DNA from 3 places in the Paenibacillus sp. VT-400 genome. Region 2 is predicted to be linked to each of the others. Evidence: predicted binding sites of a transcription regulator. Region 2 holds the regulator's gene; each other region holds the start of a gene.
What was found. Region 2 encodes Rex, which represses fermentation and respiration genes when NADH is low (regulators of the CRP and FNR family bind a similar motif). Its sites were predicted from a motif close to TTGTGAAATATTTCACAA; they were not measured.
Positions count from the first base shown of each region.

Region 1 (3,833 bases), 950 kb from region 2:
AATGAATACGTTCAAGTAAGATAACAGCAGAAGAGAGAGAGGTGCACCAATGAACGTTCGAAATAAAGGATTGATGTTAGCTGTTGGACTCGGAATTATGTTGAATCCGTTGAATTCCTCCATGATTTCGGTGGCAATCTCCAGGCTACAACAAGTGTATCAACTTAATTTTACAGCCGTTTCGTGGATTATTTTATCATTTTACATTGCCAGTGCTGTCGCTCAACCCGTCATGGGCAAGTGTAGTGATTTGTTTGGCCGCAGGAAGATATTCCTCATGGGTCTTGTTATTGTTTTTGTATCGTCCATGCTAGCTCCGTGGTCTCCCAGTTTTTCGTGGCTCATCGTATTCCGGATCGTTCAATCGATTGGCACAAGCATGATGGTGGCCGTTGGAATGGCGATTGTCAGAATGAACGTGACTGAAAAAGAAGCCTCCGCCTTGTCCACCTTGGCTATATTCCTTTCTGGAGCGGCTGCAATTGGACCTTTTATTGGTGGAGTATTGATTCATTGGTGGGACTGGCACAGCATATTCTTCGTTAATATTCCGTTTGTCTTGGCAAGTTTTTGGTTCGCCTGGAAAACAATCCCGAAGGACGAGCAATCCCTGTCTATCTCTGGTCACATGTCCATTCGGCAATGGCTTACGTTAATTGACGCACCAGGTATCCTGATGTTTACGGTAGCTTTGGTGACTCTGCTCATCGGTTTACTTTCAGTAAATTCCACAGGAGATATTTCAACATGGCATCTGCTGACAGGGGGGATCGGGTTAATCGCACTCGTCATGTTCTTCCGACATGAATTAAAAGCAGCCACGCCTTTTATCCCTCTGCGAACGTTTGCCTCATATCCGGAGATGACTTGGGTGAATGTGCAATACATGCTGGTGAACATCCTGTTTTACGCACTTTTTTTTGGAGTTCCTACGTATTTGAAGCAGGTACGTCATCTCAACGAAGTTCATACAGGAATGAGCATGCTAGCTTTGGGGTTATGTTCAGTCATTATTGCTCCGATCGCAGGGCGCTGGATTGACAGATCAGGATCACGGCCAGCTCTGATCGTATCTGCTTCTTTAATGACATTTGGCTCTATATTAATCGTTGTTATGAATGAAACTTCTCCAATCTTCATAATCATTGTTGCCTTAGCTTTATTTGGCATAAGTAACGGCCTAAACGCGGTCGGTATGCAAGCAGCACTGTTCAAAAGCACACCCAAAGAAATGATTGGAGTCGCATCGGGTATTTTTAATACATCACGCTACCTGGGGACCATTTTATCGTCGTTATTGATTGGGATTGTCATGGGAGATACATTTAATGTGACAGGATTTCAGATGCTTGGAATCATCCTTACGGTATTAGCTGCATCACTGATCATCATGAGCGTACGTAACGAGGCAGGTGTGGCGAGTCCGGAGCAAGTAAGCAAGTGAAATAGAGAATCTGCCGTGCAATAACACGTTTACACCCAATGAATCAATAGCTCCATTGGGTGTATTTTTTGTTTTTCACCAAGTTGTCAGAAAGAGTTGATCCTTTCTTGAACGTTTAGGGTAGAAGCCGTGTCTTTGATTGAATTAGGTAAAAATAAAGATATAATAATTTTGATTAATAGGCTTGGTTAGTACTTTAAGTGCATTAATATCAGATTTTAATAGGCATCCAATGCTTGTTATTATCGGGGGCCTACAGGAGTAAACGCATTATAGGTGTGGCAAGATATCGTCATACCTAACTTTGTGAAATTTTTCGCAACTCTGCATTGAGCTTGGCCAAATCTGATATTGAATGTTTCTAAATTGAACAGAGTTTGAAAGGAGGCAACACAAAGAATGGCTATTGATACGGTTTTATGGAGCAGGCTAGTGACTGGTTTGACGCTCGGGTTCCACGTGATTTTTGCAACGCTTGGTGTCGGCGTACCTTTAATGATTGCTATTGCAGAGTTCATCGGCATTCGGAAGAAGGATCACCATTACATACTTATGGCAAAGAGGTGGTCCAGAGGATTTGTCATTTCTGTCGCGGTTGGTGTCGTGACAGGCACAGCGATCTCACTACAGTTGGCCTTGGTATGGCCGAATTTTATGAAACTTGCCGGGAATGTCATTGCACTGCCACTATTTATGGAAGTATTTGCATTCTTTTTTGAAGCAATATTTCTGGGCATTTATCTGTACACGTGGGATCGGTTCAAAAATCCGTATATCCACTGGTTGCTGACTATTCCGATTGTCGCCGGGGCAGGCATGTCTGCTGTTTTTATTACAACAGTGAACGGATTCATGAACCAGCCTGAAGGTTTTGTCATGGAAGCAGGTCAATTCATGGCAGTGAACCCCGTGCAAGCGATGCTGAATACAGCGACGTTCTCCAAAGTGTTCCATGTATTAAGCTCGGCTTATCTGACAGGAGCTGCTCTGTTAGCAGGAATAGCAGCCTTTGCGATGCTGAGAAAAGGAGTGTCGGCCTACCACAAAAAAGGTTTGAATCTCATGATGGCCGTTGTGCTGGTATTCAGTTTGTTAAATTCTTTAGCTGGAGATGTGTCTGCCAAGTTTTTGGCTGAGCATCAGCCGGAGAAGCTCGCAGCTGCCGAGTGGCATTTCGAGACGGAAAGCGGCGCGGATTTGATTTTTTTGGGATGGCTGAATGCAGAACATGAAATTATAGGCGCTCTTCATTTGCCGAAACTGCTCAGTTTCCTTGCCTTTGGAGACTTTAACGCCGAGGTAACCGGGCTGAACGAATTTCCACCAGATGAACACCCGCCCTTACTTGTGCATTATTTGTTTGATCTAATGGCTGGTATTGGATTCGCTCTGCTTGCTATATCAAGTCTGTACTTCCTGTTTGTATTCTGGAAGAAACGTAATCAGTTTAACAAGTGGATGCTTCGTATGGTTGCACTGAGTGCACCGCTTGCTTTTCTGGCTGTTGAGATGGGTTGGTTCTATGCAGAGATCGGGCGGCAGCCATGGATCATCCGAGGTTATATGCGGGTAGAAGAGGCCGCTACTTCTTCACCGAGTGTGAGAATTTTATTTTTCGTCTTCTTGCTTCTCTACATCCTGCTAGGCGTTATGTGTGTCGTCGTACTGAGACGGTTGTTCAATAACAATCCTGCTGAACTCGAGATGGAGAAATGGTTGAAGGAGAAGCATGATCAATCAGCCGAGAAAGGGGGCCAGGCATAATGAGTTATGAATTAATTGGTATTTCGGTACTCTGGCTGTTCTTGTACGGCTATCTTATTGTAGCTTCCATTGATTTTGGAGCAGGTTTCTTCGCCTTTTACGCACGCTTGACGAAGCAGGATCATCTGATTAATCGTCTGATCTCCCGTTATCTATCACCTGTCTGGGAGATCACCAATGTATTTTTTGTCTTTTTCTATATTGGTATCGTCGGATTTTTCCCGGACACGGCCTATTATTATGGCTCCGCGCTGCTTGTTCCAGGAAGTATTGCCGTCATTCTACTTGCCATTCGTGGGTCGTTCTATGCTTTCGAAAATTATGGTTCCAAAAAAAGTATCGTGTATTTGTTCTTATACGGAGCTACGGGTCTACTTATTCCAGCGTCATTGTCAGTGGCACTGACCCTGTCTGAAGGTGGCTTTATTTTGAAGCAGGGAGATACCGTTTCCCTGGATTACTGGGCGCTATTTACGAATCCATTATCGTGGAGCATCGTTGGACTGGCGATCGTGTCCGTATTGTTCATTAGCGGATCATTTCTCACATTTTACGCTTCTCGCGCAGAGGACCATTCGGCATTGAAGCTGATGCGGAACTATGCTTTGTTCTGGAGCACACCGAC
Region 1 is NZ_LELF01000067.1:2,371,360-2,375,192, forward strand. Features, by position in the region: gene EL84_RS21175 (MFS transporter) at 50-1,444, shown strand; gene EL84_RS21180 (cytochrome ubiquinol oxidase subunit I) at 1,844-3,208, shown strand; gene EL84_RS21185 (cytochrome d ubiquinol oxidase subunit II) at 3,208-3,833, shown strand, end outside.
Region 1: a site for Rex is predicted at 1,749-1,766, ahead of EL84_RS21180 (cytochrome ubiquinol oxidase subunit I). Genes of this name have one in related genera too.

Region 2 (3,833 bases):
TAATTTTAACTATTTAAATCAAATATATTTACAGGCAACACAAAGAACCGGTTCAGTCGGATATCCGTCTGCCGGTTCTTTCATTTCTTTACATTCTCTAGTTATGTCACTCTATTTGTTCTAGCTGTTCGGGAGTGTGTAGACCAGGTCCACCTGTTCTCCGTTGCTAAAACGATAAAAGCGATAGTGGTTATGCGTACCGTCTTTATAATACACTTGCCACACATATATTCCATTCACAACTCCGGGCATGATTCGTTTAATCTCACCGGCAGGAACTTCAGAACTGAAGCGATTGCGTATCTGCGCTTCGGACATGCCATTCTGCAGCAGCTCACTGTGTACAGCGTTTGCACCCTTAACCGGTTGATTGTTTGCGTCGAACTTAACCCAGACCATAACATCCTGGTTATCCTTGTTTTTGCCGATCAGGGTCCAGTAGATGTTGTCAGAGCCTTCTTTGTCTCCCCAGATGTACTTGCGCAATTCATCATAGGATGTAATGCCCAGTTGCTCCTGTGCTGCTTGTATGGCGAGCGCTTCTTCCTTGCGTTGGTCCTGCGTGACATGAACGTAATAACGCTGAAGTCCAAACAGAATCAGAACCAGTGCAAGCAGCGAAATCCATATCCACTTCTTTTTTTTCTTCAAAAGCCGAACTTCCTTTCCCTATGATGCTGTCCTGCAATTAACGAGCAAGCAGACCATCAAATGCCAATTGAGACTCACGCAAAATGCGTTCTTCATCCAGCGTCAGACATTCGCCATGTTTCACTACTTGTTTTCCATCCACCCATACGTGTTCAACATCTTTGGCAGAAGCCGAGTAAATCGTATGTGAGATCAGGTCTGTATGTGGATAGAAATGTGCCTGTTCAATGTTAAGGGCGATAAAATCAGCCTTCATGCCAACCTGAAGTGCTCCGGTATTATTCAAGAAGATGGATTTGGCACCGTATGACGTTCCGAGTAATAACGCTTCGCCTGCTGGCACTGCCGTCGGGTCACCAGATACACCTTTGTGAATCAATGCAGCCAGTCTCATTTCCTCGAACATATCCAGGTTGTTGTTACTTGCTGGACCGTCTGTTCCGAGTGACACGGTAACTCCTGCTTTCAGCAACGCAGGTACCCGCGCAACACCGGAAGCGAGTTTCAGATTACTTCCCGGGTTATGGGATACAGCCACATCATGGCGGGCCAGAATCTCAATCTCTTCGTCATTCAGATGCACCGCATGTGCAACCAGGGATGGACGAGAGAAAAAGCCCAGTTTCTCCAGATGTGCCACAGGACGCAGTCCATAATCAGCCACGTTCTGCTCGACTTCACGAAGCGTTTCCGACATATGTGTATGAAGGGGAAGGTTTAGGTCGTTCGCGACCTGCACAAGCTTCTCTATGTAGTCAGGAGGGCATGTATATGGGGCGTGTGGCGAGATTACGGTTGTAATGCGACCATCTGCCTGTCCATTCCACTCACGTGCAAACGCTGCCGACTCCTCCAGCTTCCGCAATTGTTCTTCTTCCGAGCACAGCCCGATTACACCACGTGCCAGTGCCGCTCTAACGCCGGATTGCTCCACAACTTTGGCAACTTGATCCATGTGATCGTACATGTCCAGGAAAGCTGTAGTTCCGCCTTTCAACATTTCAAGCACTGATAGCGAAGTTCCCCAATATACATCTTCTGAAGTCATTTTCGCTTCCATCGGCCACATTTTTTCCTGCAACCATACTTGCAATGCAAGATCGTCTCCGTGCCCTCTGAGCAACGACATCGCTGCATGACCATGCGTATTGATCAGACCCGGCAGGAAGAACAGTCCTTTTCCATCCACTTTGGTACAATTTTTGTCTTCATCCGGCAATGTCTCACCAATATGCACAATCTTGTCATTCTCAACAACCATGTATCCGTGGACCACGTTCCATGTTGTGCCGCCTTCATTAACGGCAAATTTGCCGTTGTGAATTACCCATCTATTTGTTGTCATCTTCCTCGTCGTCCTTTCCAGTCTCCAAGTAATAGGCCAAACTAAGCAGATCCGTTGTAAAGTCAGCATGGTGAATGCGGATATGCGGCGGTGTTTTTAGAATGGTTGGTGCAAAATTAAGGATCGCTTCAATTCCTGATTCAATAAGCTGATCGGCTACATTTTGGGCTTCCGTATCCGGAACCGTGATAATTCCGATGCGAATATTTTCCGTTTTAACCGCTTCCGTCAATTCATCCATTGGTTTTACCGTCAAACTGTTGATTTGACTACCAATCTTCGGTCCGTATGCATCAAATACTGCAACAATCTTCATGTTGTCTTTCAGATATGCGTTGTAGTTGGACAAGGCCTGTCCTAGGTTACCCGCGCCTACCAGAGCTACATTAATTTGCTGATCAATTTTGAGAATGTGACGAATTTTCTCGATCAGATATGATACATCATACCCGATCCCTTTACGACCAAAATCACCGAAGTAAGCCAGGTCTTTACGAATTTGGGCCGGATTCAGATCCAGCCTCTGTCCAAGCTCTTGAGAAGAAACAGTAGCCACCTCACGCTGATGCAACTCGTTCAAATAACGCAAGTATACAGGCAGACGTCGTACCACCGCTTCCGAAATTTTATCCGATTTCATTCTTGCTCCCCCTTACCAAGGCCACGATAAAATAATAGATGAAAAGATGAGCATTCTGTATAAAACTCAAAGATAAACGTGACATTTTATACAGAATGCTCCTTGTAATTTGGGTTATAAGTTCTTACGTGCAACTGCTTTAATCGGATACGGAAATATCTAATAAAGTTTAACGCCAAACGATAGTGTCATGCAATGATATAACGAACAAAACAACCATTATTTTTGTTCATTAGCAGGTTTTTCCAACCACTCGGTAATTCGTGGAACCATCTGCTCCGTGAGCATGTGTTCCATTTTGGGACCAGGTAATGAATATAAAAAGAATTTACCATAGTACGCTTCAATCACCCGTGTATCATAAACAATGACAATTCCTCTGTCCTTTGCTGTACGCACCAATCGGCCAAATCCCTGTTTGAAACGAATGACCGCTTGTGGCACGGACAGTTTCATGAACGGATTTTTCTTCTGTTCCTGAAGCAGCTCACTCTTGGCTTCCACCAACGGATGATTCGGTGGCTGGAAAGGCAGTCGAACAATAGCGAGACAGGTTAGCGCGTCTCCCGGGATATCTACACCCTCCCAGAAGCTGCTTGTGCCCAGAAGTACCGTTGCTTTGGCATCTTGAAACCTGCGAGTCAATTTGGAACGACTTCCACTGTCAACGCCTTGCCCAAGCAACGAGATGTCGTTGCCAGACAGTGCCTCCTTCAGCGGATCATAGACCTGTCGCAACATCTTGTATGAAGTAAACAGAACCATCATGCGTCCACGCGTAGCAATTGCCGTCTCTGCAAGTGATTGCACCAGCATATTAACAAAGTGCGCATCACCCACACTTCCCTTCACACTCGGGAAATCACGCGGAATCACCAGAAGTGCCTGATCGCGATAGTTGAAAGGTGATGGCAACATCGACGTTAACAGCCGATTGTTCTCGGCCGCTTCCTGCAAGCCAAGCTGTTCAATCATGAACTGGAATGACTTATCTACCGAAAGCGTAGCCGATGTAAGCACAACACTTTTCTTTTTATCAAAAAATAAATCCTTAAGTTGTGCACTCACATCTACAGGTACGGCATACAGCTGGAGAGATTTGCTGCGGAATTGGCCGCTGGCTTCCATCCAGTACACCGTTTTGGCATCATCCATACGCATGAAGAAACGTAGATTCTCCTTCAATGTGGTCAGATC
Region 2 is NZ_LELF01000067.1:3,325,606-3,329,438, forward strand. Features, by position in the region: gene EL84_RS25200 (DUF5590 domain-containing protein) at 121-651, opposite strand; gene EL84_RS25205 (amidohydrolase) at 689-1,996, opposite strand; gene EL84_RS25210 (redox-sensing transcriptional repressor Rex) at 1,983-2,636, opposite strand; gene dinG (ATP-dependent DNA helicase DinG) at 2,856-3,833, opposite strand, start outside.

Region 3 (3,833 bases), on a different contig from region 2:
ATAAAGTGAAATAAATCACATACACTGTTTCGAACAAGAAGTGAAATGTTTCACAACCATAACAACCTTATATTCAAACTCATTTATATATTTCGAGGAGGAACTTTTAATGAAAATCGCAGTTATCGGATGTACACACGCAGGAACCGCAGCCATCGTAAATACCGCCAAATTGTACCCGGATGCTACCATCACGGTGTATGAGCGCAATGACAATATCTCCTTCCTATCTTGTGGCATTGCGCTCTACGTAGGTGGGGTTGTGAAAGACCCTGACGGCTTGTTCTATTCTTCGCCTAATCAACTGGCAGAGCTTGGTGTTGAGACTAAGATGCTTCATGAAGTAACAGCAGTAGATGCCAAGGGCCATACCCTTCAGGCTAAAAACCTGCAAACCGGGGAAGAATTTGAAGATACGTTTGACAAACTGATCGTGACAACGGGTTCATGGCCTGTCGTTCCAAAGCTTGAAGGCATCGAGATGGATAACATTTTACTTTGCAAAAACTACAATCATTCCAACACGATTATTGAAAAAGCCAAAGATGCCAAACGTGTTACCGTTGTAGGTGCAGGATATATCGGCGTAGAACTGGTCGAAGCTTTCCAAATGAATGGCAAGGAAGTTACCCTGATCGACAGTGTGGACCGGATTTTGAACAAATACCTGGACCCTGAATTCACGGATGCGATTGAAGATACGTTGACTGGACGCGGCATCAAGCTGGCTCTTGGTCAATCGGTACAGAAGTTTACTGGTGAAGATGGCAAAGTAACTAAGGTGATCACGTCCAAAGGAGAGTTCGAAACCGATCTGGTTATTCTGTGCATTGGTTTCCGTCCAAATACCGAACTGCTCAAAGGCCAGGTGGATATGCTGCCAAACGGCGCAATCATCGTGGATAAATATATGCAAACGAGTCAAAAAGACGTCTTTGCTGCGGGTGACAGCTGTGCTATTCATTACAACCCAACAGGCAAAGCATCTTACATTCCACTGGCAACCAACGCGGTGCGGATGGGTACACTTGTAGCCCGTAACCTGGTTCGTCCTACGACACCGTATATGGGTACACAAGGAACATCGGGTATCAAAATTTATGAGCAAAATATCGCGGGTACCGGGATGACGGAAACGTCTGCTGCTGACGAAGGTTTGATTGTTGAATCTGTCGTACTGGAAGACAGCTACCGTCCGGAGTTCATGCCAACGGCTGAGAAACTGTTGCTCAAAGTAGTATATGAGCAGGCTACTCGTCGGATCGTTGGAGCACAGGTGATGTCTCAGGTTGATCTGACTCAATCGATTAATACGATCTCGGTTTGCATCCAAAATAACATGACCGTAGATGAGCTGGCCTTCATCGACTTCTTCTTCCAGCCACATTACAACAAACCGTGGAACTTCCTGAACACGGCGGGTCTGCAAGCACTGCCTCCAATAGAAATAAAAGCACCAGCAATGGTGTAAGGAAGCAGAATAGATGGTTGAACAGAGGGCATGATAAACGCCATACAAATATAACATGCTTATCCGTAAATAAGAGGTGTACGATAACTGCCAAGATTACGAAACAAGGCGGACGATTATAAAGGAAAGAGAAGACTGGCGAGTATATCGTCAGTCTTCTTTTTTGTTGTTTTAGCTACAAAAGGCCTTACTACACTCTTGCTGACTTAACTATTCAAAGACGCTCTGAAAGTATCTTTTTAAAGAACATTGTGATAATTTGCACAAAGTTTTGCGCAGTACCAAGATACAATTGAGATATGGTATTCAACGCATAAACAAAGGAATTCAGATGGTTTTATCCAACGATGAACAATGAAGGAGAGGATGAATGATATGGCAGCAAAAACACCTCTTGAGGTTGCACAATATACGGCGCAAACAGGAATGAAGAAGGCTCAATATCCGGTGTCTTCTGTACTGGTGCTTAGTTTTCTGGCAGGGGCTTTTATTGCGCTGGGGTTTCTACTGGATATTCGGGTGATTGCTTCTGCGCCAGCTGAGTGGGGAAGTCTGGTCAATCTGATTGGAGCAGCAGTGTTCCCGGTTGGATTAATCTTGGTACTCATCGGTGGTGGAGAGCTGCTGACAGGTAACATGATGGCAGTTCCACTTGCTACGATTGCAAGAAAATTATCTGTGGGTAGCATGTTGAAAAATCTAACCTTAGTGACGATTGGTAATTTTGTTGGAGCTTTGTTTGTCGCGTACGCGTTTGGACATGTGCTGGGTCTGACCGGAGAAGGTGTATATCTGGCGAAAGTGGTGGATATGGCTGGGCATAAGCTGCATGATGGTTTCCTGCAAGCTTTCATCTCTGGCATCGGCTGTAACTGGCTGGTCGCGCTGGCCGTGTGGTTATCTTATGCTTCGGATACGATGAGTGGCAAGGTACTGGGCATTTGGTTTCCAACGATGGCATTTGTGGCGATTGGATTCCAGCACGTTGTGGCCAATATGTTCCTCATCCCGGCGGCAATCTTTGAAGGACATTATTCGTGGGGTCAATATGTGATGAATTTCATTCCGGTATGGCTCGGGAATCTGACTGGTGGTGCTCTGTTTGTAGCTGCAGCCTATTGGGTGGTGTACCTGCGCCAAGCCGAGCCAAAAGTGAAACCAGAGATGGCGACGTCGATCGAACCTATGGAGACGGAGGCTAGAGTGATGTTGAGCAAACAAGCATAGAGGGCACAGCGAGGTATGGATACACGTATATTAGAAGTGAAGACGATTCTGATCTTGCTCGGTTCATGGCGAATATGCTGTGATGGAGCAGGGCGGGATCGTTTTTTTGTGGTGTCCTTATTGGATTTTAACGCAAAATAAATTCGCCATGACAAGGTTCGGGGGAACGAAACCTGTTCATGGCGAATTTCGGGAGTGGTCCATGATATGGCATGAGGAGGAAGTGGGGAAACACTAGCCTAATGCCTTATTTTTAATTTACCCCTGAATTCTGAAGTTGAATCAAACTCAAAAACATTTTTTTGAAAATAATTTAAAGCCGCTATAGCGGCGAATATGAAGCAAAAACATACTGTTCTCTTTACGCGATAACCTCGAAGAAGATATGATATAGGGATAGCTTTTAAAGAGGGGAGCCTTACGATGATCGATCAGGAGAATGGTGTATTTGCGGCGGTGTGCCCGCTCGACTGTCCGGACACTTGTGGTCTGTTATTACATAAAGAGAACGGCAAAATTGTGAAGGTGGCAGGCAATCCGGATCATCCGATCACCAAGGGTGCCATCTGTAATAAAGTCAGAAATATGACCGAGCGGGTATATCACCCCGAGCGTCTACAATATCCGATGAGACGTGTAGGAGCCAAAGGTGAAGGCCAGTTTGAACGAATCAGTTGGGATGAAGCGATTCACGAAATTACGACCAAATTCATTGCATTGTCCGAAACCTACGGCCCGGAGAGCATCCTGCCCTACAGCTTTTACGGTAACATGGGCATTCTCGGCGTAGACGGTATGGACCGACGTTTCTTCAATGCGCTTGGTGCGAGTGTACTGGAGCAGACGATCTGTAACTCCGCTGGAAATACCGGCTGGAAATATACGATGGGCGCCAATCGGGGAACGGTGCCGGAAGATACGGAGCATGCGGATCTCATCCTGGTGTGGGGTGGCAATATCGTCAGTACAAATATGCATCAGGTCGTTTTGGCGGAGAAAGCCCGCAAGAAAGGCGCCAAAATCGTCGTAATCGACGTTCATCGCAATCGTACGGCTCAATGGGGCGACTGGTTTATTCCGCTGTACCCGGGCACGGACAGCGCACTGGCGCTGGGATTGATGCATGTTTTGTTCG
Region 3 is NZ_LELF01000047.1:276,741-280,573, reverse strand. Features, by position in the region: gene EL84_RS03675 (FAD-dependent oxidoreductase) at 110-1,471, shown strand; gene EL84_RS03670 (formate/nitrite transporter family protein) at 1,847-2,698, shown strand; gene EL84_RS03665 (molybdopterin-dependent oxidoreductase) at 3,122-3,833, shown strand, end outside.
Region 3: a site for Rex is predicted at 1,721-1,738, ahead of EL84_RS03670 (formate/nitrite transporter family protein). Genes of this name have one in related genera too.